DNA from 3 places in the Martelella sp. UBA3392 genome. Region 2 is predicted to be linked to each of the others. Evidence: predicted binding sites of a transcription regulator. Region 2 holds the regulator's gene; each other region holds the start of a gene.
What was found. Region 2 encodes PhoB, which activates phosphate uptake and scavenging genes when phosphate is short. Its sites were predicted from a motif close to TGTCATNNANCTGTCAT; they were not measured.

Region 1 (17,446 bases), on a different contig from region 2:
GACGAAAACCCCGGACAGGATCGAAGGAAACCCGGTCAACACCTTGCCGACAAACCGGACAGCCGCCGAGAAACGGCTGTTGGGGTTGATCAGGCCGATATAGATGCCGCCTAGAACGCCGATCGGAATGGAGATGACCGAAGCGATCGCAACCATCACAAGCGTGCCGACGATCGCATTGCCGATGCCGCCGCCCTGCTCGAAGGGGGCCGGCGGCAGTTCGGTGAGGATGGACATGCTGATCCGCGCGCCACCGCGGCTGATCAGCATGTAGAGCACCGAGATCAGCGGTACTGCCGCAATGCCGGCAAGGATCCAGAGGATGACGGTCTGGATGAAGTTCATCATCGTGCGCCGCTCGGCGAAGGAGAAGCTCAGATTGGGATCGCCGAGGGCAATCATCTCGGGATTCATCGTTGTCTGATCGGTCGTCGTGGTCATGTTCGGTTTCCCAATGGCCTTACGTTACGGTCTGGCGCGAGGTGTAGCTCATGATGATCGTGCCGATGATATTGACGGCCATGGTGATCACCAGCAGGGCGACGGCGGCATACATCAGCGGGCCGATCTGGTTCGCGCCGGCTTCGGGGAAGGTGGAGGCCAGGAGCGAGGCCAGCGTAGTCGCCGGCGAAAACAGCGAGAGCGAAACCTGCTGCGAGTTGCCGATCAGCATGGCGAGCGCCATGGTCTCGCCGAGCGCGCGGCCGAAGCCGAGTACGAGCGAGGCGAAAATGCCGCCGGAGGCGGTGGGGATGATGACCTTGCGGATCGCTTCCCACTTGGTGGTGCCCATGCCGTAGGCCGCTTCCTGGATCTTCATCGGGATCGCCTTGAAGGCATCCTGGGAGATCGCCGCGACGGTCGGCAGGATCATGATCGACAGCACGATCATGGCCGGGAACATGCCCGGGCCGGCAAGATTGGTGGAAAAGAAAGGAATGAAGGGCAGGGTGTCGTGCAGCCAACTCGCCATCGGGCGGATCGCCGGGATCAGCACATAGATGCCCCAGAGGCCGAAAACGACCGAGGGGATCGCTGCCAGCATTTCGACGATGAGGCGGAACACCCATGCCAGTCGGGCATTGAGGAAGCCCTGCGTCAGAAAGATCGCGACCGCTATGCCGAGGCCGCCGCCGAAGATCAATGCCAGAAACGAGGAATAGAGCGTACCCCAGATCTCAGCCAGAATGCCGTATTCGTTGGTGTTGGGGTTCCATTCCACGGTCGTCAGGAAGCTCAGGCCATATTCGCGCATGGCAGGTGCTGCCTGGCCGCCGATCTTCCAGAAAATATAGGCCAGCAGAACAACGATCAACAGGCCTGCCAGGAATGTCAGGAAGCGGAAGGATTTGTCGTAACCGTACTCGAAAGCGGTCGGCGGGCGCGAAACGCTGCCATCGCTTGGCGGAACGGATTTCGATGTGTCGGCCATCAAGGGGCTCCTGCTGGCGGCGATCGGGTAGCCGCGATCTGACGAATAAAGAACATCAAGGTGCTTGCGCAGTACTGCAATCGGACGAAAGCCGGGGCGCAAACATGTTACGCCCCGGCGATAGCTTGATCAGGCCGAAATCAACCGCCGATTTCTTCGAGCGCCTTCTTGTTGATTTCGATGATGTTTTCCGGCAGCGGGATGTAGCCCAGCTTGTCGGCCATGGTCTGGCCGGTGGTCAGGCCGTAGTTGACCATTTCCTTGAGCGCTGCAACCGTGTCGGCGTCCTGGCCGTCCTTGTAGAACAGCATCCAGGTGAAGGTGGCGATCGGGTAGGCCTGCTCGCCCTTCGGGTCGGTGATGAAGGCGACGTTGTTTGCGTCGAGTTCGGCCGAAGCAAGAGCGGCGGAACCGGCTTCCGGACCAGCCTTCACGAAGTTGCCGGCCTGGTTTTCCAGCATGGCGTAAGGCGTGTTGGTCTGCTGGGCGTAACCATACTCAATGTAGCCAATGGCGCCGGGGGTCTGCTTGACCGTGGCGGTGATGCCCTGGTTGCCCGGAGCGGCAACGAAGTTCGAAGCCTTCGGCCACGGAACGGTCTTGCCGCCGCCGACAGTGCTGTTGAACTCTTCGGAGATGGCAGCAAGGTGGTTGGTGAAGTTGAAGTTGGTGCCCGACGAGTCCGAGCGAACGACAACGGTGATGTTTTCGTCGGGGAGGTCGACGCCTTCATTGGCGGCGGCGATCGCTTCGTCGTTCCACTTGGTGATTTCGCCGAGGAAGATCTTCGGGTAAACGTCGCGCGGCAGCTTCAGTTCGGAAACGCCGTCGAGATTGTAGGCGAGAACGACTTCACCGGCCGTCATCGGCAGCAGAACGACGCCGCCGTTGATCTTGGCGATTTCTTCGTCGTTCATGGCAGCGTCGGAGGCTGCGAAGTCGACAACGCGGTTGGTGAAGTCTTCGATACCGCCGCCGGAGCCCTTGGCCTGGTAGTTGACTTCAATGCCGGTCTTCTGGCCAAAATCCTTAAACCAGGCCGAATAGAGCGGGAAGGGGAAGGAGGCGCCCGAGCCGGTCAGCGACGTGTCGGCGGCGTGAGCGAAAGTGCCGGAGACGGCCATGGCGACGGCAACGGCAGCAACCTTAGCGCCCTTGGAAAAATTTCCGATTTTCATCAGATAGCCCTTTTGAGGTTTGGTTGAAAACGGGAGTGCTATAACAACGAAAGTCATGTAAGCATATATTGTTGTAAAAATTTCATAATTCCCGAAATTTACCGGTTCGTTGTTATTTAATATTCAAATAACTGTCATAAAACTGTCATAAAAGGTCGATTTTCGAGTTTGTTCTGTGTCCGGCTTTCCCCTGGACTGCGCTGGGCGCTTGGCGACATGCCGGACTTGGGCAAAGCCCGGCAAGGCCGCAGCGGACCCACGCGCGGTCAATCAGTTCGCCGTCGCTTTCGTTATGACGGCTTCATGCGACGCCATTTGTCGAAACTGTGGGTTGATCATCGGTTCAGTGTGTAGCAGGATTGCCTTCGCTATCGAGGCTGCGCAGGATCGCTACGCTGCCCTTCAAATATCCCCTAAATTCAATCATTTGATTAAATTCTCCGTGCGCATGCCGTTGATTGCAACCAAGGGTGGTTTTGGGCTTTTGCTGTACAACCCTATGATTGCAGTCTGTTGCAGCTTCGCTACTCTCGGCCTCTTTCCCCTCTGTAAATGTTAGCGACTGCTATCGAACTTGCTTGTGTTTCTGTTCGCTTAATGTCATCTCGCTAAATCAGGAATCAGCTTATTAGCTTTAGTGGGGGACTACATGACATTGTTTGAAGCGAAGGTGCGCGGCGGGCGCATGACCAAGGTCGCGGGTAACGCAGCGAGCTACGCGCCGCGCGCAACCGCATCGGTGCTCGCGCTCAGCATGCTCGCACTGTCGTCCGGAGCCGCCTATTTCGGCACGGGCGCTTCTTCTGCATTTGCGGCGAATGAGTGCGGGGTGGCGAGTGGTCCCAACGCGGTGATCAATTGTACCGACAACGAACCATACGGCATCACCTATAATAACCTGCAGGGTGCGACCGTTACTCTTGATTCTCCTAGCATGAGAATCGGCAATGGCTTCTTGAATACAAGAGGGGTTAGGCTCACCTCGAGCGGCGGTAATACACTGACCCTCAACGCCGACAGCTACGACAGGATTTACTGGCCGGTTGTGCTTCAAGGCGATGGTGCGGTAGCCGCAAACTTTTCCGGCGGCGAGGTGCGGGGTGGGGTCCTCGCGACAGCCAATATTGTCGTCACGCTTGCGGCAGGTGGCACGGCCGATCATATCGGCACGGTCAATCTTGACGGCACGACGGTAAGCATCGGTTCGGCGCTGACCCCCGGGACCAGTGCTGTGATCGTGAACGGCAATGCCGATGGTTCTGTTATGGCGGCCACGATCACCGGTGGTTCATCCGTCAGCATCGGCGGCAACAATGCGTTCGGCGTACGCCTGACGGGTAGCGGCGTGGGCAATACCGGGTCGGTCACCGTCGATGGCGCAAGTCAGATCAGTGCATCCAACAGCGTTAACATCGACATCAGCGATCCGGGTCTTCACAAAGCAACCGCGATCAGCGTCGAAACATCCGGTGCCTCCAGCGTGGGCTATGTGTCCCTTTCGGGCGATGCCGATGTCAGCGCATCGGCCACCAATGCCCTTACACTGGCCGTTGCCACCGGCATTTCCAACACTGCCGGCGACGGCGGCGTCGAAACCATTGTCGACAACGCATCGCTTTCGTCGACCGCGACTTCGCTCCTGACTTCAAACGCTATCGGCATTGACAACCAGAGCACCGGTGGCATGGCAAAGGCCACGGTCAAGGGTGGCGGATCAATCTGGGCCGATGCTGACAGCCTTGTTACCATCGGCAGCGGAATTCAGTCCTGGGCGACTGCGATCCGTAACGTCTCGGATTCCCAGGCTGCGATTGTTTACGTAGGCGAAAGCGCAACGCTTGAAGCCGAAGCCGATAACCTTCTCGGCAACGCGACTGCCTCGGGTATTATCAACGAGGGTGGTCTTGCCGGAATTGTTATTCTGGAAGACGGTACGATTACCGCAACAGGAAGCGCCACCGGCCGCACCGAAGCAACGGGCGTCGCCAACACCGCTGCTGATGGGGTTGCCGGCGTCGGCGGCAGTGCCAGCACGCTGACGGTTGTCGCGACCAGCTCTCTGGGAGAGGCAGTGGCCATCTCGGTCGATAACGTTGCCGTTCTGGGCGATGCCGAAGTCGCTTTCGAGGATGGCAGCCAGGTCAACGCTCTCGCCGATGGCTTGACCAATGCGCAGGCCGTTGCCCTCAATAACGACTCGCAACAAGGCAATGCCTCCGTACGCGTGGATAGCGCAAGCGCCTTGCATACCGAGGCAATTGGCGGCGTAGAGGCGAGTGCCTCCGGTGTTATCAACAGCGCCGGACTTGAGGCGATCGTGATTCTGGATGAAGGTACGGTCACGGCGACGGGAAGTGCGGCGGGCCGCACTGCGGCCACGGCGGTAATCAACACGGCTGCTGATGGTTTCGCCGGCGTCGGCGGCTCCGCCAGCACGCTGACAGCCTCTGCCACCAGCACCGCTGGTCAGGCACTGGCCACCGCCGCCGACAATGTGTCCGTTATGGGTGATGCCGAGGTCATCTTCCAAGATGCCACTGCGGTCAGCGCTACTGCCAATGGCCGGAGCAATGCGCAGGCCTTTGCCATCACCAACGAGTCGCAGCAGGGCGAAGCCGCTGTGCGCGTGGACACCGCCAGCACGGTGGATGCCAACGCCACCAGCACCAACAGCTACGCCGTGGCTACCGCCATCGAGAACCGGGCCGAAACCGAGGCACGTATTCGTATTCGCGGCGGCAGCACGATCACAGCCACGGCGACGGGCGCGGCGAGCGCCGGCCTTGGCGGGTTTGCCGCCAAGTCGACCGGTTTGCTCAACGCCTCGACGGCGGGCGATGCCTCCACCGTCATCGACGATATGTCGGGCGTTTCGGCTCTGGCCAAAGAAGCCGAGGACTCCTCCGCAAACACCAGCGCTCTTGCGGTCAACACCTTCACGTCGCTTGGAGAGGCGCGCACGGTTCTCGACAACGGATCGAAGGCTGATGCCCTGGCCCAAAGCAAGCTTGATGCCACGGCCCTCGCGGTACGCAACTTCTCTTACGATGGCGGCAGCCGGGTTGAACTTGACAATGGCAGCAGCATCAGCGCCAGCGCGAACAGCGTTGCCGGCAGCGCCTCGGCGACCGGGATCATGGCCGTCGGGGTTGGTGGCGACGCCATCGTTCGCCTGCTGGGCGCGAGCGATGTTTCCGTCGACGTCAGCGGCAGCGATGTCTACGCCTATGGCGTGATGAACACCCTGAGCGGGGCCGGCACGGCCGGTGTCGCCATCGATGCGGGCAGCGTGGTCGATGTCGGCACGTTCGACCAGGCGGGAACGACCGCATACGTGACCGGCGTCAGCAACAGCGCCAAGGACCCGCTTGGCATGGCCTACGCTGCGATCAAGGGTCTGGTTTCCGGTACGGCGGATGCGCTCGGCGTTGCCGAAGTCTTTGGCGTCGTCAACGCTGCCTCGGGCGGCGAGGCCGTGATCGAACTCTCGGAATCGGCGGAAGTGATCGCGGAAGGCACGAGCGCGAATGACATCGCCACGGCCGTCGCGGTGGACAACACCAATTCCGCCGGTCTGGCGAAGGGCGTTGTGGCGGGAGCGGGCAGGGTCACTGCCTTTGCCGAAGGCGCGCTCGATACCGATGCGACCGGTTTCAACAACGCTTCAGCCAACGGTAATGCCGCGCTTTACCTTGCCGAAACGGGCAGCGTCAGCGCGACCGGGATCAGCGATACGGCTTCGACCGAGGTCAAGGCGCTCAACAACCTTGCCAATGACGGCGACGCCTATGTCGAACTGCTCGATGCCAGCCTTGCTTCGGCCGAGGCCGATGGCCAAACCGCCACGGCGCGCGCCGTGGCCAACGAAGTGCATGGCGCCGGCGAGGCCTTCCTGAACCTTTCGGCGGGCAGCACGCTGCTTGCAAAGGCGACGGCAAGCGATGATGCAAGGGCGGCGGGTGCGACCAACTTTGCCAACGAAGCCGGCGGAATGGCCACGGCCATGGTGGGTGGCCTGATCGCGGTCGGAGCTGACGGCGACGACGAAGTTGAGGCGGGCGGCGTCTGGAACAGCTCCCGCTTTGGCGATGCCAGAATGGGCGTTCTCGGAACGAGCGACATTAAGGTTGATGTCGTCGGTGCTCTCGCTGGCTCGGCCACCGGGCTGCGCAACGTGACGGGTGAGGGCAAGGCCCGGCTCGTCGTTGACGCGGGCGCTTCGATCGGCGTGTCCGCGATCGGAGAGTTTTATTCAGATGCGATCGGCGCGGAGAACATTGCCGCAGGCGATGGCAATGCCCGTTCCAGCCTGGCCGGCGTGGTCTCGGCATCGGCGAGCAGCGCCAGCGGTGATGCGGAAGCAATAGGCCTCAATACCGAGACAGAGGGCGTGGGCAACGCTGCTGCTGATGTGAAGTCAATGGCTTCGATCACAGCTACGTCGACGGCAGCCAATGGATTTGCAGGTGCGATCGGCGTTGGCAGCGAGGCGTATGGCGCCGGCGATGCCTCTTCCTCGTCCGAAGCCGGATCCTATATCAAGGCCAGTGCAATCGGCGGCTCCGATGGCGCTACGGCTATCGGCATCGGCGCGCTTGCGGACAACGGCAATGCGACCGTCGTAACCGCTAGCGACATCGTTGTGAATGGCAGTTCCACCGGTGATCTCAACGTCGTCGGCGCGCTCGCCCAGGTGAACAATGGCGGTATGGCCAGCCTGACGATGACGGGTGGCTCGATATCCTCGACCGCTTCGGTTCCCGGCGCGGCTGTCGGACTCGGCACATTTACGTTTGGAACGGGCGCAACCTACGCCGTCAATGCTCTTGGCGGTTCCGTTTCTGCCGATATCGGCATCAAGACCAACTCCGAAGCCGGCCAGACCGGCACGGTGATGATCGGCTCCGATGCCTCGATCACTGCTTCCGGCGGCCATGACGGCATGGCGCTTGTCGATCTCGACGGCGCGGTCACCGTGACCACGACCGGCACGGTCGTCGGCACGGCCTGGCTCGGCGCGGGCGATGACACCTTCAATCTGGCCGGCGGTTCCTGGACCGGCGATATCCAGGGCGAAGACGGCAATGATGCCTTCAACTGGACCGGCGGCGCGCTCAACAGCGGCTTCTACGGCGGCGCGGGTAACGACACCGCCTATCTCGGCGGCGGCGCGATCTACGACGGCACCGAGGTGTTTGATGGCGGCGATGGCGTCGATGCGCTGACCTTCGACGGCGTTTCAGCGACGACGGCGGGTTCGCTCATCGCCAATTGGGAAACCTTCAGCCTCGACAACACCATGCTGACGCTGACGGGCGGGGCGATTACCGTCGGTTCGACTTCGGATGCGTCGCAGGGGATCTACCTCAACGGTTCGACGCTTCAGGTCAACGAGAGCACCGTCTTCAACGGCAACATGTTCCTGACTTCCGGCTCGACGCTCTCGTCGGTTGATGGGGCAACGGGCGATGCCATGACGGTGACGGGCAACCTCACCGGCGGCGGTACGCTCGCGATCGATGTCGATCTTGCGAATGCGCTGGGCGACACGCTCACGGTCAACGGCGCCTATCTCGGCGGCGTCACCACGCTTTCGCTGAATGAGCTGTCGACGGGTTACGCCTCGGGCAAGCCGATCAAGATCATCACGCTTGACGGCGGCGAGCAGGGCGCCTTCGTTCTGCCGGGCTACAATGTCTCGGGCGCCTATGCCTACGCTCTGAGCGAGGTCGGCAATCAGTACTTCCTGACGGGCGATTTCTCCAACGCCACGCCGGTCTACGAGGTCTTGCCCGAGCTGATGCTTACGCTGAACCGCCCCGACTCGCTGCAGGATCGCGTCGGCGAGCGCTACTGGAACCTCGGTGATGTCTCCGATCCGGGCTATGTCTGGGCCGATTTCACCGGCGGCCGCGAGCATTATGACGGTAGCGAAGGGACGTTGAACGCCTCGTACAATGCCGACATCTACCGGCTTCGCATGGGCGTTGATGGCCAATTCGGCGAAACCGAGAGCGGCTTTGTGGTTGGCGGTCTGGTCTTCCAGTATGCCAATGCCAATGCTGACGTCAGCTCCCGCGTTGGCGGCGGCGATGTCGTCAGCCAGCTGTTTGGCCTCGGGGCGACGATGACCTGGTATGGCAATAACGGCTTCTACGTCGATGGTCAGGCGTTCGGCAATGTCATCAACAATGACCTCACGATCGCCGGAACGTCTACGCTCAGCATGCAGCAGTCCTATGGCTACTCGCTGTCGGCTGAGACGGGTTACCGCTTCGACGTGGCGCCGGGCTGGGCGATGACCCCGCAGGCGCAGCTCACCTGGGGCTCGGTCAACTTTGATGATTTCACCGGCGTCTACAATGAAGACGTATCGCTGGTGAATGGCGACAGCCTCGCGGCGCGCATGGGTCTGCAGACCGATTACCGCACCAGCTGGACCACCGCGACGGGTGAAGCCCGCAGCGCTTCGCTCCACGGTATTGCCAACGTCTATTACGACTTCACCAACGACCCGAGCGAAGTCTGGGTCTCGGGCGTCAACATGTCGACCGACGATGGCGACTGGACCGGCGAGATCGGTATTGGCGGCAGCTATACCTGGCTCAATGGCAAGCTCGGCATCAATGGCGACGTGACGGCATCGACCGGGCTGGAGAACTTCGGCGACAGCTACGGCCTCACCGGCAAGGTCCGCTTCCAGATGCAGTGGTAAGCGGCTGACCTTTTCCAAAACAGAACCCCCGGAACCTATCGGTTCCGGGGGTTTTTCGTTTAGCTCGTCCAAAAACGATTTGAGTCGGCTCAGTTGTCGTCCATGCAGCCGAACATGTCAAAGCCCAGAATGCCGTTGTCGCACTCGGGCGGTCCGGGCTTGCACGACAGCGTCGGACAGGCATTGGTGTCCTTGGTCGGGACCACGCGCTGGACCGCATGGCCCAGTTCCGCGAAGCAGACGGCGGGGCTGTCGACATAGCGGTCATAGAGGATGCGGCCATTGCCGTTGGGCGAGGGATAGCGCAGGATTGCCGCGCCCTGCTGGCGCAGGATAGACTGAACCTGATTGCAGGTCATATCCTGAATGTCGTATCGGTTTATCGGTTCCTGCGCGCCCGCTATCCCGACTGAGGCCAGAAGCATACCGGCCGCGATGAAAGTTTTCATGAACTCCAAACCCGCAAGGGCCTCCCTGATTGTCTTGATAACCCGCATCTAGAGGAATTGTTTCATCATGGTACAACTTAAAATGGACGATTCAATTATTATCGATGTCCTGAAGTCGGTGCGACGCATCGCCCTCGTCGGCGCGTCCCCCAAGCCGGAGCGGCCCAGCCATCGGGTGATGGGTTTTCTGATGTCCAAGGGCTATGAGGTCGTGCCGGTCAATCCGGGGCTTGTGGGCAAGACGATCCACGGCGAAACCGTCTATGGCAACCTCACTGATATTCCCAGCGCAATCGACATGGTCGATATCTTCCGCGCCTCGGCTTTTGTCGGCGGCGTGGTGGATGAGGCGCTGACGCTCTCGCCGCTGCCGCGGGTCATCTGGATGCAACTCGATATCCGTGACGATGCCGCTGCCGAGCGAGCGCGGGCGCGTGGTCTGACCGTCATCATGGACAGGTGCCCGGCAATCGAATATCCGCGTCTGATCGGCGCCTGACGGTCAGCCGTCCTCGCGCAGCATCTCCGGGTCCGCGCGCATCTCGTTCAGCAAAGCCTCGTTGTCGCAATAGTCGCGGAAGTTTTCCGCGGCGGTATTGCTTGCGAGATCGGCGCGGCAGCGGTCCTTGTCGCGGCAGCCGGCGCAATTGGCCTCCATGCCGTAATAGAGCCGACGATACTGGAATTCCGCCTCGACCGGGTCGATGTTGAGCGCCTTCATCATTTCGGTCATTTCCGCGGCGTCGCGCGGCTCGGCGAAGGCGAACTGCGCCGTGGAGATCGCGGGGAAGATCGTATTTGCGCGATGCCGCCCGTGTGCGCCACTATCGGTTCCCGCAAGGCCTTCAATCAAAAAATCCATTGCTGTTCTCCGCGTTGTCGACAGCGATACTGACACCTGTATAAAAGACAGCATTGATCCCGATCAAAAAAGCCGGAGGGGTGCTTTCGGCCGGGGCAGAACACAGGGAAGGAACTGATCATGGAAAACCGGGAACCGGGATTTTCGACGCTCTCGATCCACGCAGGCGCCGCGCCGGACAGCGCAACGAATGCGCGGGCGACGCCGATCTACCAGACGACCTCGTTCGTCTTCAATGATTCCGATCACGCCGCGGCGCTGTTCGGGCTCAGGGAATTCGGCAATATCTATACCCGCATCATGAACCCGACCACGGCCGTGCTGGAAGAGCGCGTCGCAGCGCTTGAAGGCGGTTCGGCGGCGCTCGCGGTTGCCTCCGGCCACGCCGCCCAGCTCCTGACCTTCCACATGCTGATGCAGCCCGGCGACAATTTCGTCGCGGCGCGTCGTCTCTATGGCGGTTCGATCAACCAGTTCGGCCATTCCTTCGAGAATTTCGGCTGGCAGGTGCGCTGGGCCGATTCCGGCGATCTCGACAGCTTCGCCTCCCAGATCGACGATCGCACCAAGGCGATCTTCATCGAAAGCCTTGCCAATCCGGGCGGCACCTTCGTCGATATCGAGGCGATCGCCAAGGTCGCCCATGACCATGGCCTGCCGCTGATCGTCGACAACACCATGGCGACGCCCTATCTGGTGCGCCCGCTTGCCCATGGTGCGGATATCGTCGTGCATTCGCTGACCAAGTTCCTTGGCGGCCACGGCAACTCCATGGGCGGCATCCTGGTTGATGGCGGGACGTTCGACTGGTCGAAATCCGGCAAGTATCCGATGCTGTCGGAGCCGCGCAGCGAATATGGCGGTCTGGTGATCCACGAAGCCTTCGGCAACCTTGCCTTCGCGCTCGGCGCCCGCGTGTTGAGCCTGCGCGACCTTGGCCCCGCGATCTCGCCGTTCAACGCGTTCATGATCGCGACCGGCATCGAAACCCTGCCGCTGCGCATGCAGCGCCATTGCGACAATGCGCTCGCCGTCGCCAAATGGCTGAAGCATTCGGACAAGGTGGCATGGGTCGGCTATTGCGGGCTGGAGGACGATCCCAATCACGCGCTTCAGCAGCGTTACGCGCCGAAGGGGGCGGGGGCCGTCTTCACCTTCGGCCTGAAGGGCGGCTACGAGGCCGGAAAGACCTTTGTCGGCGGGCTCGAACTGTTCTCGCATCTGGCCAATATCGGCGACACCAAATCACTGGTTATCCACCCCGCATCCACAACCCATGCACAGCTTACGCCGGAGCAGCAGGTTGCCGCCGGCGCGGGTCCGGATGTGGTGCGGTTGTCGATCGGCATCGAGGATGTCAATGACATCATCGCCGATCTCGAACAGGCTCTGAGCAAGATCTGACGCGGTGCGCGTGACGGGCGGTGCTGAGGCGCCGCCCGTGACCAAGCCTGAATATTAAGGCAGCCTGCCGCCGCTAAACGGCCAGCGCGACCTCACGATCGGCGGATTTTGCGGGTTGCGGCATGGGGCCGTCGTAGAACACGATGCGATTGCGTCCGTCGCCCTTGGCCTGGTAGAGCGCGCGGTCGGCCTCGCTGAGCATGGATTCGATATTGCCGATGCGGCCGCGCATCAGCGTGACGCCGATGCTGACGGTCATCTTCAACTCGTGACCGTCCTCGTGAAACGTGGTGGCTTCCAGCGTCGATCTGATCCGCTCCGCGATCTGGCCGGCGGTGTTTCGATCGGTCACCCGCGTGAAGATCGCGAACTCTTCCCCACCCGTCCGGCCGAATATGTCCCTTTCACGCAGGCATTGGCGCACCACGTGCGTGAAGTTTACCAAGGCCCTGTCACCCGCATTATGGCCGTGAACGTCGTTGATGCTCTTGAAGTCATCGAGATCGAGAGAGAAAAACGCGAACTGGTCCGATTTGGCGGAGCGCTGGGACATTTTCTCGATTTCATCGACGACGCCGCGCCGGTTCAGGACGCCGGTGAGCGGATCGCTGAAGGCGAGGTCGCGCAGGTCGCGTTCCAGCCGCTCGACCGTCAGCCAAACGGCGAGGAAGCCTTTCAGGGAGAACAGCACGAAACCGGTTATCAGTGCGATCGAGGTGGTCGCGCTACCAAGCGAAGGCGGCTCTTCCTGCAGATTGTAGGCGCTGAGCAAGGCAAGGCAGGTAAGGGCTTCAATGACGAAGATCGCCATCAGCGACTGGCGAAACGGCCCTTTGAGCGCATGCAGGTTTTTTGCCATGAAATAGAAGCCGTAGATCGCGACCGTAAAGGCCGCGATGTAGAAACTGGCGACATTGGCAACGCTATCAAATCCGGCAAGCCTGCTGACGACCACGGCAGCGAACCAGAGCGCGACGATCACCGACGTGAAGGCGGCGGGCCGGTCTTCGCCGCAAAGGCTGAGAAGCCCCGCGGTCGAAAGCGCGCGGGCGCCGATGAGACCTGTGAACGCTATCATTCCGATCAGACGCAAGTCGTCCCGGCCGGCAACCGTAAGGAGCGCGAGGCCGATCCCCTGGGCGAGCAGAGCGAACACCCAGTAAAGCACATACATACGTGTCCGATTCCGCAACCAGAGAGGAAGCAGAAAGGCGGCCAGAAGCAAGCTGTCCGCTGACCAGGCTATGACTGCGGTCAGGTTATAGGGCAAATCGAAATCCCGAATATCTGCAATGCGGGACCTGAGCATAGCGGGGGTGCAACCCATCCTCCAGATATGCCCTGACCCATTTTTGGTGCTAAACGATTTAATGCGATAGTTTGTGAAGTTTTACACAATTGAAACGGGAACAAAAGAACCTTCGCCGCTGAAAACCTGTCGCGCCGGAAGCAAACCATCTCTTGAAGTGACAAGGTGTGGCACTCTATGTAGGGGAGGACGAAAAGATTCGAATGAGACCGGCGGCGATCAGCGCCCGAAGGAAAGCCATGACAAATCCCGTAGACACCGCGATGGCCCTCGTACCCATGGTCGTGGAGCAGACCAATCGCGGCGAACGATCCTATGACATCTATTCGCGCCTCCTGAAGGAGCGGATCATCTTCCTGACCGGCCCGGTCGAGGACCATCTGGCGTCGCTCATCTGCGCCCAGCTCCTGTTCCTCGAAGCGGAAAACCCGAAGAAGGAAATCGCGCTCTACATCAACTCGCCGGGCGGCGTAGTGACGGCGGGCATGGCGATCTACGATACCATGCAGTTCATCCGTCCGGCCGTGTCGACGCTTTGCGTCGGCCAGGCAGCGTCCATGGGCTCGCTGCTGCTGGCCGCCGGCGAAAAGGGCATGCGCTTTGCCACGCCGAATGCGCGCATCATGGTTCACCAGCCCTCGGGCGGGTTTCAGGGCCAGGCATCCGACATCGAGCGCCACGCCCGCGACATCATCAAGATGAAGCGCAAGCTCAACGAGGTCTATGTCCGGCACTGCGGCAAGACCTACGAGGAAGTTGAAACCACGCTCGATCGTGACCATTTCATGGACGCGGGCGAAGCGCAGGACTGGGGTCTGATCGACAAGGTCATGACCTCGCGCAGCGAAATCGAAGGCGCGAACTGAGCATCGGCTCCATTCGGTCGATATTATCGGATGGCCGCCTTTGACGGGGCCCGGCGATGTCGCAGAGTTGCAATCGCGATATGCAAATCGCGCCGGTCGACGCTTTTGGGGTTTTATCCGCCGTTGAAGCCGTTAATAGTATGGCAAACCGAAGCTGTTACGACTTCGTAGTGCGTAACAGGGCCGGGCTTGACGGCATGGCCTGGAAGCGGGCATGACCCGTCGTGTTGTTGCCCTTTTGTTTTGCGAGCGTTCTTCAGGGCGGCAGAAAGCGAATATGATAGTGGCCGTTCAAGGCGGGCGGCTTACTGGAAGGAAGTGATAATGAGCAAAGTCGGCGGTAACAATGGCGGTGACTCGAAGAACACGCTCTATTGTTCCTTTTGCGGAAAGAGTCAGCACGAAGTCCGTAAGCTGATCGCTGGCCCGACGGTTTTCATCTGCGATGAATGCGTCGAGCTGTGCATGGACATCATCCGCGAGGAAAACAAGACCTCGATGGTGAAGTCGAGCGACGGCGTGCCCACGCCGCAGGAGATCATGGAGGTTCTGGACGAGTATGTGATCGGACAGAACCACGCCAAGCGCATTCTGTCGGTGGCGGTCCACAACCACTACAAGCGGCTGGCCCATGCCTCCAAGGGCGGTGGCGAGATCGAGCTTTCCAAGTCCAACATCCTGCTGGTCGGCCCGACCGGCTGCGGCAAGACCTATCTTGCCCAGACGCTCGCCCGCATCATCGACGTGCCGTTCACCATGGCGGATGCGACGACGCTGACGGAAGCCGGCTATGTCGGCGAGGATGTCGAAAACATCATCCTGAAGCTGCTGCAGTCGGCCGATTACAATGTCGAGCGCGCCCAGCGCGGCATCGTCTATATCGACGAGGTCGACAAGATTTCGCGCAAGTCCGACAACCCCTCGATCACCCGCGACGTGTCGGGCGAGGGCGTTCAGCAGGCGCTCTTGAAGATCATGGAAGGCACGGTTGCCTCCGTGCCGCCGCAGGGCGGGCGCAAGCATCCGCAGCAGGAGTTCCTGCAGGTCGACACCACCAACATCCTGTTCCTGTGCGGCGGCGCGTTCGCTGGCCTCGACAAGGTCATCTCGGCGCGCGGCGAGCGCACCTCGATCGGCTTCGGCGCATCGGTCAAGGCCGCCGATGACCGCCGCGTCGGCGATGTGCTGCGCGAACTGGAGCCGGAAGACCTGGTCAAGTTCGGGCTGATCCCCGAATTCATCGGTCGTCTGCCGGTGATCGCCACGCTGGAAGACCTTGATGAGGCGGCGCTGATGCAGATCCTGACCGAGCCGAAGAATGCTCTGGTCAAGCAGTATCAGCGGCTGTTCGAAATGGAGGATGTCGAGCTGACATTCCACGAGGACGCGCTGCTCGCCATTGCGCGCCGCGCGATCGAACGCAAGACCGGCGCGCGCGGCCTGCGCTCGATCATGGAGAAGATCCTGCTCGACACCATGTTCGAACTGCCGGCCATGAAGGGCGTTCGGGAAGTGGTGATCTCGGACGAGGTGGTCGAAGGAACGGCGCAGCCGCTCTACATCTATGAGAATCGCTCGGGCGACAAGGCCAATGCCTCGGCCTGAGGCAGGCATACTCTGACTATATCTGGCGCGGGCAGGGCGGTTTCATCGTCCTGCCCGCGTCGTTTCAGGGCGCATCCGGCACGAAACGGCGCGGATTGCCGGTTTGTTCCGCCGAATTCGCGGTACAGCTTGAAATCGATCTTTCAAAGCGCCACTTGTTCCGCAACAATTGAGAAGAAATCAACGGGTTGCTCCCAACGACCCGTCAATACTGCCCGGTCTTCCTCCGGGCGGTCGGAAAGGAAAAAGACATGACGCAGAACGCGCCAGCAGCGGAAGCCGCCGCTTATCCCGTGTTGCCCTTGCGTGACATCGTGGTTTTCCCCCACATGATCGTTCCGCTGTTCGTCGGCCGCGAGAAGTCCATCCGCGCGCTGGAAGAAGTGATGAACGCCGATCGCCAGATCATGCTCGTCACCCAGATCAATGCCGGCGATGACGATCCGGAACCCGATGCGCTCTATCGCATCGGCACCATCGCCAACGTCCTGCAATTGCTGAAACTGCCCGACGGAACCGTCAAGGTTCTGGTCGAGGGCAAGGCGCGTGCGCAGATCGACGATGTCCGTCTGGAGAACGACTTCTACGAAGCCAATGCCAGCGTGCTGGCCGAGCCGGAAGAAGACGCGGTCGAAATCGAGGCATTGTCGCGCTCGGTGGTTTCCGAGTTCGAGAACTATGTGAAGCTGAACAAGAAGGTTTCGCCCGAGGTTGTCGGCGCCGCCGGCCAGATCGAGGACTACTCGAAGCTTGCCGACACGGTGGCCTCGCATCTCGCGATCAAGCTGACCGAGAAGCAGGAAATGCTGGAAACCACCAGCGTCAAGAGCCGCCTGGAAAAGGCGCTCGGCTTCATGGAAGGCGAAATCTCCGTCCTTCAGGTCGAAAAACGCATCCGTACCCGCGTCAAGCGGCAGATGGAGAAGACCCAGCGCGAGTATTATCTGAATGAGCAGATGAAGGCCATTCAGAAGGAACTCGGCGAGGGCGAGGACGGCCGCGACGAAATGGCCGAGCTCGAAGAGCGCATCAAGAACACCAAGCTCTCCAAGGAGGCCCGTGAAAAGGCCGACGCGGAGATGAAGAAGCTGCGCAATATGAGCCCGATGTCGGCCGAATCGACCGTGGTTCGCAATTACCTCGACTGGCTGACCGGTCTGCCCTGGAACTCGAAGTCGAAGATCAAGCGTGATCTGAAGGCGGCCGAAAAGGTGCTGGAGGAAGATCACTTCGGTCTGGAAAAGGTCAAGGAACGCGTTGTCGAGTATCTCGCCGTGCAGGCGCGCGCCAAGAAACTCAAGGGCCCGATCCTGTGCCTCGTCGGCCCGCCCGGCGTGGGCAAGACCTCGCTCGCCCAGTCGATCGCCAAGGCTACCGGCCGCGAATATGTGCGCATGGCGCTTGGCGGCGTGCGTGACGAGGCCGAAATTCGCGGTCACCGCAGGACCTATATCGGTTCGATGCCCGGCAAGATCGTTCAGTCGATGAAGAAGGTCGGAAAGAGCAATCCGCTGTTCCTGCTTGATGAAATCGACAAGATGGGCGCCGATTTCCGCGGCGATCCGTCGTCGGCCCTGCTCGAGGTGCTGGATCCGGAACAGAACGCGACGTTCATGGACCACTATC
Region 2 (9,210 bases):
GCGACATGGCCAAGAACACCGCCAAGCGGGTGATCTCGGTGCAGGGCACCGGGGTTCCGCGCAAGCTCGCCCACGGCATCGAGCACCTGTCGGAACTGGCGCTGCTGCAGCTCAAGGAAGTGCTCGACGCCTACACCTCGCGCCAGGCCGACAAGGCCAATTCGATCCGCGAGCGCGACGAGGAGATCGACGCGATCTACACCTCGCTGTTCCGCGAGCTTCTGACCTACATGATGGAAGATCCGCGCAACATTACCACCTGCACGCATCTTCTGTTCTGCGCCAAGAACATCGAGCGCATCGGCGATCACGCCACCAATATTGCGGAAATGATCTACTACATCGCCACCGGCTCCCAGCCGCAGGGAGAACGCCCGAAGGACGACATGTCGCCCTCGGTCGGCTCCGGCGAGAGCAAGTCCTGAAACCATTTGACAGAGGCACGAGATGGTTCCGAAGATTGCAGTTGTCGAAGATGAAGAAGCGCTGAGCGTCCTGCTGCGCTACAACCTTGAATCGGAAGGCTACGAGGTCGAGACGATCGCGCGCGGCGACGAGGCCGAACTCAGGCTGCAGGAGCGGGTGCCGGACCTCCTGCTGCTCGACTGGATGTTGCCGGGCGTTTCCGGCATCGAGCTTTGCCGCAGGCTGCGGATGCGGCCGGAGACCGAACGCCTGCCGATCATCATGCTGACGGCGCGTGGCGAGGAAAGCGAGCGGGTGCGCGGTCTTGCGATCGGCGCCGACGATTATGTCGTCAAGCCGTTCTCGACGCCGGAACTGATGGCCCGCGTCAGGGCGATCCTGCGGCGGGCGCGGCCGGAAGTGCTTTCCAGCGTGCTCAAATGCGGCGATATCGAGCTTGACCGCGAGACCCACCGCGTTCACCGCAAGGCCAAGGAAGTCCGCCTCGGCCCGACCGAGTTCCGGCTGCTCGAATTCCTGATGACCTCGCCCGGAAGGGTGTTCTCCCGCTCCCAGCTTCTCGACGGTGTGTGGGGCCATGACATCTATGTCGACGAACGTACCGTCGACGTCCATGTCGGACGGCTGCGCAAGGCCCTCAACTTCTCGCAAATGCCCGACGTGATCCGCACCGTGCGTGGTGCCGGCTATTCGATGGAGGTGTAAGGGGCCGCATAGCACCGCCAATCTCCACCCTTGAGGGCGGAGATTGTGCGCCGGAGCGTCCATTGTACCGAAGTCCGGGCGATCCCGTGTTTTCGGCGACCGGGATCAGCGGACTTCGAAACCGCGGTAATTGTCGTCGCGGATGGCGTTCATTTCGGTCATGTAATTGCCCATGCCGCCCATGTACCACATCGATGTGCGGGGCTTGCCGGGAATGTTGGCGCCGTTGATCCAGCTGTCCGTCACTTCGAACAGCGTGCCGGCCATGCCTTCCTGGCACACCCGCACCCAGTCGTCCTGGGCCTCTCTCGTGGTCTCGATGATGCCGTTGCCTTGTTCGGCCTTCTCGATCAGGTCGCACAGGAAGTCGACCTGCCATTCATGCACCAGCGGCTGGCTGGTGAACGGGCTGAAGGGTCCGAATACCATCAGAAGGTTCGGGAAATCGGCGATCGTCATGCCGGCATAGGCGCGCGGACCGTTCTTCCAGGCATCCTTCAGCCGCACGCCGTTGCGCCCGATCGTGTCGATCTTCAGATAGTTGCCGGTCATTGCGTCGAAGCCGGTGGCCATGATCACCACGTCGAGCTCCAGTTCCTTGCCGCCGACGATCAGCCCGTTTTCGGTGTAGCGCTCGATCGGCTCCGCCTTGACGTCGTGGAGGGTGACATTGTCGCGATTATAGGTCTCGTAATAATTATCGGCGGCCAGCGGACGCTTGGCATAGTAGTCGCGTGGGGTCAGTTTGCGGGCGACTTCGGGGTCGGTGACGATGGCGTCGATCTTCGACTTGATGAAGTCTGTCGCCGTCTTGTTGGCCTCGGCGGTCACCGGAATATCGGAGAAGGTTTCGAGCAGGAAGCTGAAGCCATTGCCTTTTTTCCAGGCCTTTTCGTAGACGCGTTTGCGCTCTTCATTGTCGACCTCAAGCGCGGAAACGGTGCTTTCGTCAAAGCCGAAAACCGCCGCCGTGCTCAGCGCCCAGTCGCGGAAGCCGTGCGGATCGGCCTTGATCTTCTCGCGCGTCTCGGCCGGGAAGGGGCCGATGCCGAGCGGCACCACCCATTGCGCGGTGCGCTGCAGCACATGCAGATGGCCGACCTTGTCGGCGAGCGCGGTGATGATCTGGATGCCGGTCGAGCCGGTTCCGACCACGCCGACGCGCTTGCCCTCAAGGTCGGGCGCGGTGTCCGGCCATTTCGAGGCGAGTAGCACCTCGCCCTTGAACTTGTCCTGGTCGGGAAACTGCGGGGCATAGGAGGAGGAGAGAAGCCCCACGGCCTCGATCACATATTTTGCCTTCACGGTATCGCCGCCCGTGGTGGTCAGGAGCCAGCGGCCCTCGTCCTCTTTCCATTCGGCGCTGGCGATGCGGGTGTTGAAATGGATCGAGCGCTTCAGGGCGTGCTTGTCGGCGACCGCGTTCAGATAGTTCAGTACTTCAGGCTGCTTGGCATAGCGCTCCGACCATTCCCAGTTCTGGAACATGTCGAGGTCGAAGGAATAGGTGTAGACGGTCGATTCGGTATCGACCCGGCAGCCCGGATAGCGGTTCCAGTACCATGTGCCGCCGACGCCGCCGGCATCGTCGAAGGCTTCGGCCTTCATGCCGAGCACGTTGCGCGTCTTGTGCAGCGCGTAGAGCCCGCCGACGCCCGCGCCGATGATGGCGACATCGAGCTCAAGCTGTTTGTGCGATACCGCGTTCATTGTGAAACCTCCCATTCTCGTCAAATCTTGCGGCGGCAAGGCGCACGCCGGCCTTTATCTTTAAGCGGGTCGCGGAGCCGGCGCTTGGTCTTGTGCCTGTTTCTGCCGGCGGCAAAAAATGCGCCGCAGACCTCGCTTTCACACACTCATATGGTATTACGGTATTATCGTCAATGACGCAAAATGCCCTTGTCATGATCATAATCCTATAATACCGTAATACGAACATATTAAAAGGCAGCCACCAGCGCCGCTTCACCAAGGATGGTATGACATGAACACGCAAAGTCCGCTCTCCACGGATCACGAGGCCTTGATGCCTGATCGCAGGCTCTATATCGGCGGCCAATGGGTGGAAGGGCCGTCAGAGTTTCAGGTGATGAACCCGGCAAACGGACGGCCGGTCGCTACTGTGTCGCATGCGAGTTCGGCCGAGGCGCTTGCCGCCCTTGATGCCGCGGCCGCGGCCCAGCCCGGCTGGGCAAAGCTTGCGCCGCGCGCCCGCGCCAACCTCATGCACAAGGCCTACCGTCTGATGATGGAGCGCGAGGAAGCGTTCACCAAGATCATGACGCTCGAAAGCGGCAAGCCGCTGACGGAATCGCGGGCGGAATTCCTGCTGTCCGCCGATTTCCTGTTGTGGTTCGCGGAGCAGAGCGCCCATATCCACGGTTCCTATTCCGACAGTTCCAGCGGTGATTTCCGGGTCGTGGTCAAGCATCAGCCGATCGGGCCCTGTCTGCTGATCACACCCTGGAATTTTCCGCTGCTGATGATCGTGCGCAAGGCGGGCGCGGCCCTTGCCGCCGGCTGCACCACGATCACCAAGACTGCCCAGGAAACGCCGCTCACGGGCGCGCTGTTTGTGGAAGTGCTGCATGATGCGGGCTTTCCGGCAGGCGTCGTCAACCTGCTGCACACCACCAAGTCCTCCGGCGTCTCCGAGCCGCTTTTGAAGGACAAGCGCCTGCGCAAGGTCTCCTTTACCGGCTCCACCGGGGTTGGCGGCCTGCTGATGGAGCAGGGCGCGCGCAACATTCTCAACGCATCGATGGAGCTTGGCGGCGACGGGCCGTTCATCGTGCTCGATGATGCCGATATCGATCTCGCGGCCGAGCAGGCGATCATCTGCAAGTTCCGCAATGCCGGCCAGGCCTGCGTTGCCGCCAACCGGATCATCGTCGACAGAAGGGTGGAGGCCGCGTTCACCGAAAAATTCGTGGCCAAGGTCAAGGCGCTGAAGGTCGGCGACGGCATGGGCGCGGTCGATGTCGGGCCGATGATTTCGGCCAAGCAGCGCGATCGGCTGGGCGAGACCCTGAAGCAGCTCACCGATGCCGGCGGCCAGCTGCTTGCCGGCGGCAAGCCGGTGGCGGGCGAGGGCTATTTCTTCGAGCCGACGGTGGTGCGGTTTGAGGGCCGCAACGAAGTGATGTGCTCGAACGAACTGTTCGCGCCGATTGCGGCGATCTTTTCGGTCGATGGTCCGGAGGCGGCGCTCGCCTTTGCCAATGAAAGCGATTTCGGTCTGGCCTCCTATGTGTTTACAAGGGACCTGTCGCGCGCGCTGACCTTTGGCGAACGGCTGGAGTTCGGTATGGTCGGCATCAATCGCGGCATCATGGCCGATCCCAAGGCCCCGTTCGGCGGCACCAAGGCTTCGGGCATCGGGCGTGAGGCCGGGCAGGAGGGGATCTATGAATTCATGGAGCAGAAATACATGGCGGTCACGGTCAACGAGGCGCTGAGCTGATGACGATGGAGAATACGCTGGGGCTCGGCCTCGTGCGCCAGCCGAAAACGGTGCTGTTCGGCCCTGGCCAACGCCGCCAGCTTGGCCGTTATGCACGCGGCTTCGGAACCCGCGCGCTGGTGGTCACCGACGCCCGCATGGCGACGACCCCGGAATTTGCGGCGCTTGCCGAGGACCTGCGCGAATGTGGTCTTGCGGTTTCGGTCTATGATCAGGCCGAGCCGGACCTGCCGCGCCGCAACGTCATGGAGGTCGCCGGGATGGCGAGCGCTGTCGATGTCATCATCGGCGTCGGCGGCGGGTCCTGCATGGATCTCGCCAAGGCAGCCTCGGCCGTGCTCGCCCATGGCGGCGACGTGCGCGATTATTTCGGCGAGTTCGCGGTGCCGGGCCCCTGCATTCCGGTGATCACCATCCCGACCACCGGCGGAACCGGCGCGGAGGTCACCAGCCTCGCGATCGTTTTCGATGAGGAGACCGGCATGAAGATGGCGGTCGCCGATGCCCATATCGAGCCGGCGATCGCGATCATCGATCCGGAGCTGACGCTTACCTGCCCGCCCGGCCTGACGGCGGCGACCGCCGCCGACGCGCTGTCGCATCTGGTCGAGGCCTATACCGCCAAGCCGAAGAACCCGAGCCCTGAACAGATCGAAACCCAGATCTATGTCGGCAAGAACCGCATCACCGACATGTTCTGCGAGAAGGGGCTCAGGCTGATGAACCGCTCGCTTGGGCGCGTGGTCGAGAACCCCGCCGATCTCGCCGCGCGGTCGGATGTGATGTTCGCCGCCTACTGCGCCGGTATGGCGATCAATACGACGGGCACGGCGGCGGCCCATGCGATCCAGAGCCCGATGGCGGCGATCGGCCACACCCCCCACGGTTTCGGCGTCGGCGCGCTGCTGCCCTATGTCATGCGGCTGAACCTGCCTTATGCAACGGCGGAATTCGCGGAGATGGCCCATTGCCTCGATGTCGCCGACAGCGCCGCCTCGCCGGAGGAGAACGGTCGGGCCGCGATCGAAAGGATCGAGGCGCTGCTGGAACAGACCGGCACGCCGCTGGAACTGAAATCGCTCGGGATCGAGGAACGCCATTTCGACCAGATCGCCCGCTCGGCGGTCAAGGCGACCCGGCTGGTGCTCAACAATCCGGCGCCGCTGACCGAGGATGCGGTCCGCAAGGTGCTGGCCCGCGGCCTTGCCGGCGACCGGAGCTGGTGGGCGTAGGCCGGTTCCGCCAATATGCGGATTGGACGCCTTGGCGGGGGCGACCCCGCCGCTTCTTGCCAAGCCCACAGCAACCTCTTGTTTTCCATCAGCAATCGCTCAAAAAATGCCTTTCGCACACGTCACAATTTGGGCGTGAAGGGCGAGCCATTGTCGCCGCGCTGTCAATGTGCAGAAAGGAAAACGTTCATGAGAATGCGTTCACTTGTATACGCGGGGCTGGCGGCCTCGGTGGTTGGCGTGCTTTCGCTTCAGACCACGGCTTCGGCGGCGGAAATCCTCGATACCGGCGCCACCTGGAACGCGGCCTGCAATGCCGCCATGACCTGCCGGCTGACGACCAGCGACCTGCCGGCCAATGATGGCGGCCTGGCGATCCCCTCCTTCGTGCGGACCAGCGGTGCGAACTCGCCGGTCATGATGGTGCTGCCGACGATCGACGGCTGGGACACGCTCCCGAGCGATGGCAAGTTCACCATCTCGGTGGACGGCGAGGAGGTCGCCGCGATCAAGGTCAACCAGCTCAGGCAGGATGATGCCGAGGGCGGTTATGTGACCACCGATCCGAAGATCGTCCAGCCGGTGCTGGCGGCGGCAAGGGTCGGCGAGGACGCGATCATGGTGACCTATGACGGCCCCGAAAGCCAGGAAGTGGCGACGGCCGACCTCACCGGCTTCCGCGAAAGCCTCGACTGGCTCGCCCAGCAACAGCATCACCCGGCCTGAAGCCGCTTGTTTCACGTGAAAAACCACCCTACATCGCGCAGGAAGCCTTGCGCGGTGTAGCCAAGGCCGGTCCTTGCCTGCATGCTGGAGCCGACCATGCTGATAGATGCCGCCCGCCGGGCGCTTTACGATCTGATCGACCCGAAGATGCGCGCCATCCTGTGGAAGGTGCTCGGCCTTTCGCTGCTCTGCCTGATCGGATTATGGGTTGCGATCCGCAGCCTGTTCATGTGGCTTGCCGTTCCCTGGCTTCAGAACCTGTTTCCGACCATGCCGGAATGGACCGGCTGGATCACCTTCGTCCTTTTGATCTTCGCCGCGGTCGGGCTGGCGCTTGGCCTTGCGTTGTTGATGGCGCCGGTCTCCGCGCTGGTGGCCGGCATCTTTCTTGACGAGGCGGCCGAGCATATCGAGCGCAATCATTATCCCGATGATCCGCCGGGCGAGGCGCTGCCGGTCTTCGCCGCCATGAAGGAGGCGCTGGCCTTTCTCGGCGTCGTCATCCTTGGCAATATCTTCGCGCTATTGCTGCTGCTGGTGCCGGGCGTCAACCTGATCGCGTTTTTCGTCGTCAACGGCTATCTGCTTGGACGCGAGTTCTTCGAATTCGCAGCAATGCGGTTCATGAGCCCGCCCGAGGCCCGGGCGTTCCGGCGCAAGCGCGGATTGACGGTGTTCCTCGCGGGCCTGATCGTCGCCGGCTTCGTGGCGATCCCGATCGTCAATCTCGCGACCCCGCTGTTCGCCACCGCCTTCATGATGCATCTGTTCAAGCGCATGGATCTGGTAAAAGCCGTGGTTCGTGCGGAAAATTGATTTCTTATCGCAACAAACAACGAAGATTTCGCGCTTGAATCGAAGCCTGCGAGCCGCTATGACATTTTCATACCACGAAAACGCAGGAGCGCGCGATGAGCCGTATCGTTTATCTCAACGGAGAATGGCTGCCCGAGGAAGAGGCCAAGGTCTCGATCTTCGATCGCGGCTATGTCTTTGCCGACGCGATTTACGAGGTCACCTGCGTTCTGGACGGCAAGTTGCTCGATTATGACGGCCATGCCGCGCGGCTGAAGCGCTCGACCAAGGCCATCGGCATCGCCATGCCGACCGATGATGATACCCTGCTTGCGCTTCATCGCGAGATCGCGAAGCGCAATGACATGACCGAGGGGCTGATCTACCTGCAGGTCTCGCGCGGCAATCCCGGCGACCGCGACTTCATGTTCGAAAAGGACATGACCCCGACCTTCTCGATGTTCACCCAGAAGAAGAATGTGCTGGGCGCGGCCACTGGCAAGAACGGCATTACCGTGGTGACGGTCGAGGACCTGCGCTGGGGCCGTTGCGACATCAAGACCGTGCAGCTTCTCTATCCGAGCCTTGCCAAGATGGAGGCCCATGAAAAGGGCGCGGACGATGCCTGGATGGTCAAGGACGGGTTCATCACCGAGCAGACCTCGGCAACCGCCTATATTGTGACTGAGGACGGCGTGGTCGTGACCCGCCCGCTGTCGCGCGAGATCCTGCCCGGCATCACCCGCGCCACCGCGCTCGAGATTGCCGCCCGCAACGGCTTCAAGGTCGAGGAACGCGCCTTCACGGTGGAAGAGGCCAAGACCGCCAAGGAAGCCTTCTACACCTCTGCCAGCAATTTCGTGACGCCGGTCACTGCGATCGATGGCCACAAGATCGGCGACGGCAAGCCCGGCGAGATCAGCCTGAAACTGCGCGACCTCTACATCGCCGATCGGCGGGCGAACGCGATTTGAAGCCCTCTCACTTATTGAATCTGCGCATCGTGCGCTAAAGCGTATGATTGTCGCAGCAGCATCGCGATCAGGCTCAAGCCTCCCCGGTCTCGCTATCGGCGGATTCTCCTGACGCGGTTTTCCAGTTCATGACGAGCGCGCGGAGCCGTCCTCTTTTTTGCTGGGCTCCATTTTGGGGCTCTGGAAATTCCTTCAATTTGGGCGGTTCCACCGGGCCGCCCTTTTCGTGTTTCCGCGCGACCGCCTTCCCGTCATCCGGCGCCGAGATCATTCCGACAGGCGAAACGCATCCGGATTGAAATATCTCCAAAACGCAAGTCATCTTAACGTCGGGTTGGGACGGCGGATGGGCAGCGATTGCGCCTGCATGCCGGGAAGTCAGCGAAAATGACGAGGAGGAAGACCAATGAACATGATTGCGCGCATGGCGCTCGGCGCACTCTGCCTGGTGGCTGGCGGTGCTGTCGCCGCCGATGACACCGTGACCCTGCCGAAGACGCTGGTCTGGACCAGCTTCGACACCGGCAGTCTTGGCTATAACCAGTCGATCGCGGTCGGCAAGGCGCTGGAAGATGCCTATGGCATTTCGCTGCGCGTACTGCCGGCCTCCACCGACCTTTCGCGGATCGCGCCGGCGCGCGAGGGCCGGGTGCCCTTCGCGCTGGCCGGCAGCGATGCCTTCTATGCCTTCGAGGGTGTGTTGAGCTATGCCACGCCCGACCTCGGGCCGCAGAAGCTGACGGCCGTCGATCTCGCGGGCGCCGACAATGGCGTGGCCATGGGCGTTGCCGAAAATGGCGACATCAATTCGATCCAGGACCTGAAGGGCAAGAAGATCGGCTGGGTGGTGAGCTCGCCCTCGCTGCAGTCCAATGTCCGGGCGTTTCTC
Region 3 (5,579 bases), on a different contig from region 2:
GTCGGTATAGGTCCGGGTCAGGCGCGAGGCGATCTTGGTGCAGAACACATTGGCCGTGGTGACGCCGAAGGTGTGATAGAGCACGGCGATATCGAAGCGGCCGAAATGGAAGATCTTCTGTCGGTCCGGATCGGCGAGCATGGCGACAAGGTTCGGCGCCTCCGTCTGCCCCGGCGCGATCTGGATCAGGTCGGCGCTGCCGTCGCCCGGCGAAATCTGCACCACGCACAGCCGGTCGCGGCGCGGAATAAGGCCCAACGTCTCGCTGTCGATCGCAATCGCGCCGGTATAACGCGCCGCCTGTTCTGCCGGAATATCCTGTTTGTGCACGCGGATCATATCGCGCATCTCCATCGCCTGTCTTGTCGTCATGAACCGGGTTCATAGCGGATTGGCCCGCGCGACGATACCCAAAAACACCGGCCCGGCCGAGATCCTCCCCATGCTGCTGCGCGCGCAGGGGTGTTGTGCAATCCCGGCCAAGCGGCTATCGCATGAGGCAAGCCCGGCGGAGACATTCCGCTTCCTTCAGCGTAACCGGAAAGGACGGCCATGAGTCTGTTGAAACCCGTCCGCGCATTGTGGCAGCGCCATCGTGCGCTTTCCATCGCCTTTATCGGGGCCCTGCTTCTGACGCTGGCCCTCGCGCTCAAGACCGTGCTTGCGGTCTATTACTGGCACAGCCCTCGCGATCTGGAGCTGAAGAGCTGGATGACGCTTGGTCATGTGGCGATGGTGAACGATATCCCCGTCCACGAACTCGCCGAGGCGCTCGGCCTCGATCCGGAACACAGCCGCCGCCTGCCGCTCTGGCGGATCACGCGCGAGCGCGGCGAGACGCTGGAGGAACTGGAAGAACAGATCGCCGAAGCCCTCGACGAGCACGAACGGGCCGGCGACGATGAATGAACAGTTTCTGGCGCTGGTGCCGGTCTACGGCATTCCGGTCATGGCGCTCATCGTGTTTCTGGCCTGCCTCGGCATACCGATGCCCGCCGCCGTGATCATGCTGTTCGGCGGGTCGCTGGCCGCATCGGGCGACTTGCCGATGCTGCCGACCATCCTCGCCTGCCTTGCCGCCGCCTGCACCTCCGACCAGATCGGCTACTGGGTCGGGCGCAAGGGCGGCGCGAAATATCTGGCGCGGTTTGCCGCGCGCGGCCCCAAGCGCCAGCGCCTGGTGGACCGCGCCCAGGACTATCTCGAACGGCGCGGCGTTTTCGCCATCTTTTTCACGCGCTGGCTGCTGGCCCAGATCAGCCCCTATATCAACCCGGTGGCGGGCGCTGCCGGCATGCGCTGGCGCGCCTTTACCATCGCCGCCATCTGCGGCCAGACCGTCTGGGTGTCGACCTATAACCTGCTCGGCTTCATGTTCTCCCGCAACATCATCGCCGTCGCGCACGTCGCCGGCAACGCCACCGGCTTTCTCGCCGCCGGCGTGATTTCGCTTGCGCTGTTCTGGTATATCACCCGCGTCCTGCACTTCTCTCTCAAGAAGCGAAGGCGCAAGCGTTACCTGAAGCCGCGCGGTCGGCGAAGCCGCAACTGAGGTTCATCAAACCGCAGCAAAAACGTCATCGGATTGTTATCTGGCGGGACTATCGCGGAAGCGCACTAACCCTTCCCGACGCTCTTTCAAAGAGGTTCCCATGCGCGCCCGTCTCGCACTACTCGCCGCCGCCACCTGCCTTGCAGGTGCTGCCAATGCCGCAACCATCTATCCGCTCGATCGCGCCACCGTGCTGTCGTCCTCGCCGTTCGACTTCAAGGTCGAACTCGACGCGGTCTATGACGCCGGCGATATCGACGTCACCGTCAATGGCAAGCCCTATGCCGAAGTCTTCGGCCAGGAAGCCGAATTCGTCACCGATGAAAAGGGCAAGAATGACGAGAGCCTCGGCTCGGCCCTGATCCTGCGCGATCTGGCGCTTGCCGACGCCGGCGACTACACCGTTGCCGTCAAGGCCGGCGACGAGGAAAAGACCGTCACCTGGACCGTCTATGACACGCCTGAAATGCCGAAGGCCAAGAACATCATCTTCTTCGTCGCCGATGGCATGTCCATGGGTCACCGCACCGCCGCCCGCATCATGTCCAAGGGCATGACCGAGGGCAAGGCCGACGGCCGTCTCCACATGGACGACCTCGACAATATGGCCACGATCGGCACCTCCTCGACCCATTCGATCGCGACCGATTCCGCCAACACCATGTCGGCCTACATGACCGGCCACAAGACCCGCGTGAACGCGCTCGGCGTCTATGCCGACCGCACGCCGGACAGCCTTGACGACCCGAAGGTCGAAACCATCGCCGAGGCGCTGCGCCGCCAGACCGGCAAGTCGATCGGCGTCGTTTCCACCGCCGAAATCGAAGACGCCACGCCGGCCGCCGTCGTCGCCCATACCCGCCTTCGCGGCGACAAGGCCGAGATCGTCGGCATGTTCTACGACGTCCAGCCGGAAGTCGTCCTCGGCGGCGGTTCCGCCTACTTCCTGAAGTCCGATGTCGCCGGTTCCAAGCGCAAGGACGACAATGACTACATCGCCATGTTCGAAGAGGCCGGCTACACCGTCGTCACCTCCGCCGACGAACTGGCATCCGCCGAGAAGCCGGCAGACGGCAAGCTGCTCGGCCTGTTCCACACCGGCAACATGGATTCCACGCTCGACCGCGAATTCCTGAAGAAGGGCAGCGTCGACAAGTTCCCGAGCCAGCCCGGCCTCGTGGACATGACCACGGCCGCGATCGACCAGCTTTCGAAGAACCCGGAAGGCTTCTTCCTGATGGTTGAAGCCGCCAATGTCGACAAGATGTCGCATCCGCTCGACTGGGACCGCGCCGCCGTTGACATGATCGAGTTCGACCAGGCCATCGGCGCCGCGATGGAATGGATGAAGTCCAACCCGGACACGCTGATCGTCGTCACCGGCGACCACACCCACGGCGTCTCGGTGATCGGCACGATCGACGACGAGGTCCAGGCCGACGAAATGCGCAACAAGGTCATGACCTATGACGACGCCGGTTTCCCGAACTATACGGACGAAAACGGCGACGGCTATCCGGACCAGATCGACGTTTCGCGTCGCCTCGCCATGTTCGCCAACAACTTCCCCGACTATTACGAGACCTTCCGCCCGAAGATGGACGGTCCGTTCGAGCCGGCCGTGAAGGACGAGAACGGCCGCTACGTCGCCAACGAAGCCTACAAGGATGTCCCCGGGGCGGTTCTGCGCACCGGCAACCTGCCCTATGACGCCTCGACCGGCGTTCACGCCGTCGATGATGTCCTGCTGCAGGCCACCGGCCCCGGCGCCGACGGCTTCAAGGGCTATATGGAACAGTCCGACGTCTACGGCGTGCTGGCCGACACCTTCGCTCTCGGTTCCAGCCAGAAGCAGTAAGCTTCTTTTCCAAGTCGGGACCGGGCGGCTTTCGCCCGGTCCTCTCCTGCCAGGAGATCTGATCCGATGACCGCTCTGCCCCTTTCCCGCCGTAGCCTGCTTGCCGCCTTCGGCGCGCTCGGCCTCGGCCTTGCCGTCCGTCCGGCCTTCGCCGCCGACGGACTGTCCTTTGACGATCTTTACGGCTCCTTCAGCCCGCTCGGCCTCAAATTCTCCGACAAGGTGAAGCAACTGACGGGAAAGAAGGTCTCGATCCGCGGCTTCATGGCCCCGCCGCTGAAGGCGGAGGCGAAATTCTTCGTGCTGTCGGAAATCCCGATGGCGCTCTGCCCGTTCTGCTCCTCGGATGCCGACTGGCCGGACAATATCATGGTCGTCTATCTCGACCGCAAGCAGACCTTCACCCAGCCCAACCAGATGATCGAGGTGACCGGCACGCTCGAGCGCGGCTCCTGGGTGGACCCCGAGACCGGCTTCGTCAGCCAGCTGCGCCTGCGCGGCGCGCGTTATAGCAAGGTCTGAAACGACATACCCGAAAGGCCAGTCACGATGCTGCCTCTCTCGCTCAACGATATCGCCGTCACCTTTCCGGGCCTCGACAGTCCGGTGCTGACAATCCCGAAGCTCGATATCGCCGCCGGTGAGCGGGTCGCGATCACCGGCCCCTCGGGTTCCGGCAAAAGCACCTTCGTCAACATCATCACCGGGCTGGAGCGGCTCACCCATGGCAGCGCCCGCTGGGGCGAGACCGATCTTTCCGCGCTGTCGGAAAGCCGGCGCGACCGGTTTCGCGGCGAGAATATCGGCCTGATCATGCAGGATTTCCATCTGTTTCCGGCCCTTTCTGCGCTCGACAACGTGCTGCTGCCGGCAAGGCTTGCCCGCGCCGCCGGAAGCGAGCGCATAAAGCGCGCGCACGACCTGCTCGAGCGCGTCGGCCTTTCCCGTCACGACCAGAAGACCGGCACGATGTCGCGCGGCGAAATGCAGCGCGTGGCCGTTGCCCGCGCGCTGTTGCGCGAGCCCGGCATCATCGTCGCCGACGAGCCGACGGCAAGCCTCGACGCCGCATCTGGCGAGACTGTCGGGAGCCTGCTGCTGGAGCTTTCCGAGGACGCCACGCTGATCGTCGTTTCCCATGACCAGCGGCTGATCGCGCCGCTGACGCGCGAGATATCGTTGCTTGCCGGCGTCATCGCCAGCGACGAGAAGAGAGGCTGACCCCATGTTCCGTTTCATCCTCGCAGACATCAAACGTCTTTGGGCCGGCTCCATCGTCATCGTCATTCTGATCATGCTGGCAACCGCGCTCGGCGTCGCCGTGACGCTGGAAGAGCGGGCGCTGAGGCTTGGCAGCGCCCGGGCCTCGGAGAAATTCGATCTGGTGATCGGCGCGCCCGGCAGCGAAACCCAGCTCGTGCTCTCCTCGGTCTTCCTGCAGGCCGCCGACCTGCCGCTGATGGACGGCGACATCCTGCCCGACCTTCAGGCGGACCCCCGCGTGGCCTGGGCCGCGCCCATAGGCTTCGGCGATTCCTATGAAGGCTACCCGATCGTCGGCACAACATCAGAGCTGATCGAAAACACGACGCCCGGCTTTTCCCAAGGCGGCAATTTCAACCATCTGGGCGAGGCGGTGATCGGCTCGGCGGTCGATCTTTCGATCGGCGACACGATCAAGCCGATGCACGGCACGGTCGAAACCGGCGGCCACACCCATGACGAACTCGCCTATACCGTCACCGGCAGGGCCGACCCCACCGGCACGCCATGGGACCGCGCCATTTTCGTGCCGATCGAGGCGGTCTGGAAAATCCACGGCATGGAAGCGCACGAGGCCGACGACCATGATCACGAGGCGGCCGGCCATGATCATGACGATCAGGCGGACGACCACGAACACGAGCATGACCATGAGGCGGCCGGCCCGGAGCATGACCATGAATCCGAACATGCGGATGCGGACCATGACGAACACGCCACCCACGATGATCACGACGAGGCGGGGCATGAAGAGGACCATCATCATATCGACCCCGCAGCACCTGTTGACGAGCACTGGCATGAAGGCGAAACGCCCGGCCTGCCCGCGATCCTGGTGAAGCCGAAATCGATCGCCGATGCCTATAAGCTGCGGCAGGACTACAGGGGCGACCAGACGCTCGCCGT

Region 1: a site for PhoB is predicted at 2,743-2,759, ahead of pstS (phosphate ABC transporter substrate-binding protein PstS). Genes of this name have one in related genera too.
Region 3: a site for PhoB is predicted at 1,576-1,592, ahead of B4E36_RS02680 (alkaline phosphatase). Genes of this name have one in related genera too.

What each region holds. Positions count from the first base shown of each region.
Region 1 is NZ_DEPM01000156.1:390-17,835, forward strand. It holds partial or broken gene pstA (phosphate ABC transporter permease PstA) at 1-441, opposite strand, end outside; gene pstC (phosphate ABC transporter permease subunit PstC) at 461-1,432, opposite strand; gene pstS (phosphate ABC transporter substrate-binding protein PstS) at 1,573-2,610, opposite strand; gene B4E36_RS11705 (autotransporter outer membrane beta-barrel domain-containing protein) at 3,260-9,325, shown strand; gene B4E36_RS11710 (hypothetical protein) at 9,415-9,774, opposite strand; gene B4E36_RS11715 (CoA-binding protein) at 9,842-10,273, shown strand; gene B4E36_RS11720 (DUF6455 family protein) at 10,277-10,636, opposite strand; gene B4E36_RS11725 (O-acetylhomoserine aminocarboxypropyltransferase) at 10,757-12,040, shown strand; gene B4E36_RS11730 (GGDEF domain-containing protein) at 12,114-13,214, opposite strand; gene clpP (ATP-dependent Clp endopeptidase proteolytic subunit ClpP) at 13,589-14,215, shown strand; gene clpX (ATP-dependent Clp protease ATP-binding subunit ClpX) at 14,540-15,820, shown strand; gene lon (endopeptidase La) at 16,072-17,446, shown strand, end outside.
Region 2 is NZ_DEPM01000245.1:20,446-29,655, forward strand. It holds gene phoU (phosphate signaling complex protein PhoU) at 1-425, shown strand, start outside; gene phoB (phosphate regulon transcriptional regulator PhoB) at 448-1,131, shown strand; gene B4E36_RS19585 (NAD(P)/FAD-dependent oxidoreductase) at 1,237-2,841, opposite strand; gene B4E36_RS19590 (NAD-dependent succinate-semialdehyde dehydrogenase) at 3,116-4,594, shown strand; gene B4E36_RS19595 (iron-containing alcohol dehydrogenase) at 4,594-5,826, shown strand; gene B4E36_RS19600 (hypothetical protein) at 6,022-6,552, shown strand; gene B4E36_RS19605 (sulfate transporter family protein) at 6,649-7,368, shown strand; gene B4E36_RS19610 (D-amino-acid transaminase) at 7,464-8,321, shown strand; partial or broken gene B4E36_RS19615 (TAXI family TRAP transporter solute-binding subunit) at 8,728-9,210, shown strand, end outside.
Region 3 is NZ_DEPM01000031.1:7,450-13,028, reverse strand. It holds gene B4E36_RS02695 (ribonuclease D) at 1-348, opposite strand, end outside; gene B4E36_RS02690 (hypothetical protein) at 553-909, shown strand; gene B4E36_RS02685 (DedA family protein) at 902-1,552, shown strand; gene B4E36_RS02680 (alkaline phosphatase) at 1,653-3,410, shown strand; gene B4E36_RS02675 (hypothetical protein) at 3,477-3,932, shown strand; gene B4E36_RS02670 (ABC transporter ATP-binding protein) at 3,960-4,631, shown strand; partial or broken gene B4E36_RS02665 (FtsX-like permease family protein) at 4,636-5,579, shown strand, end outside.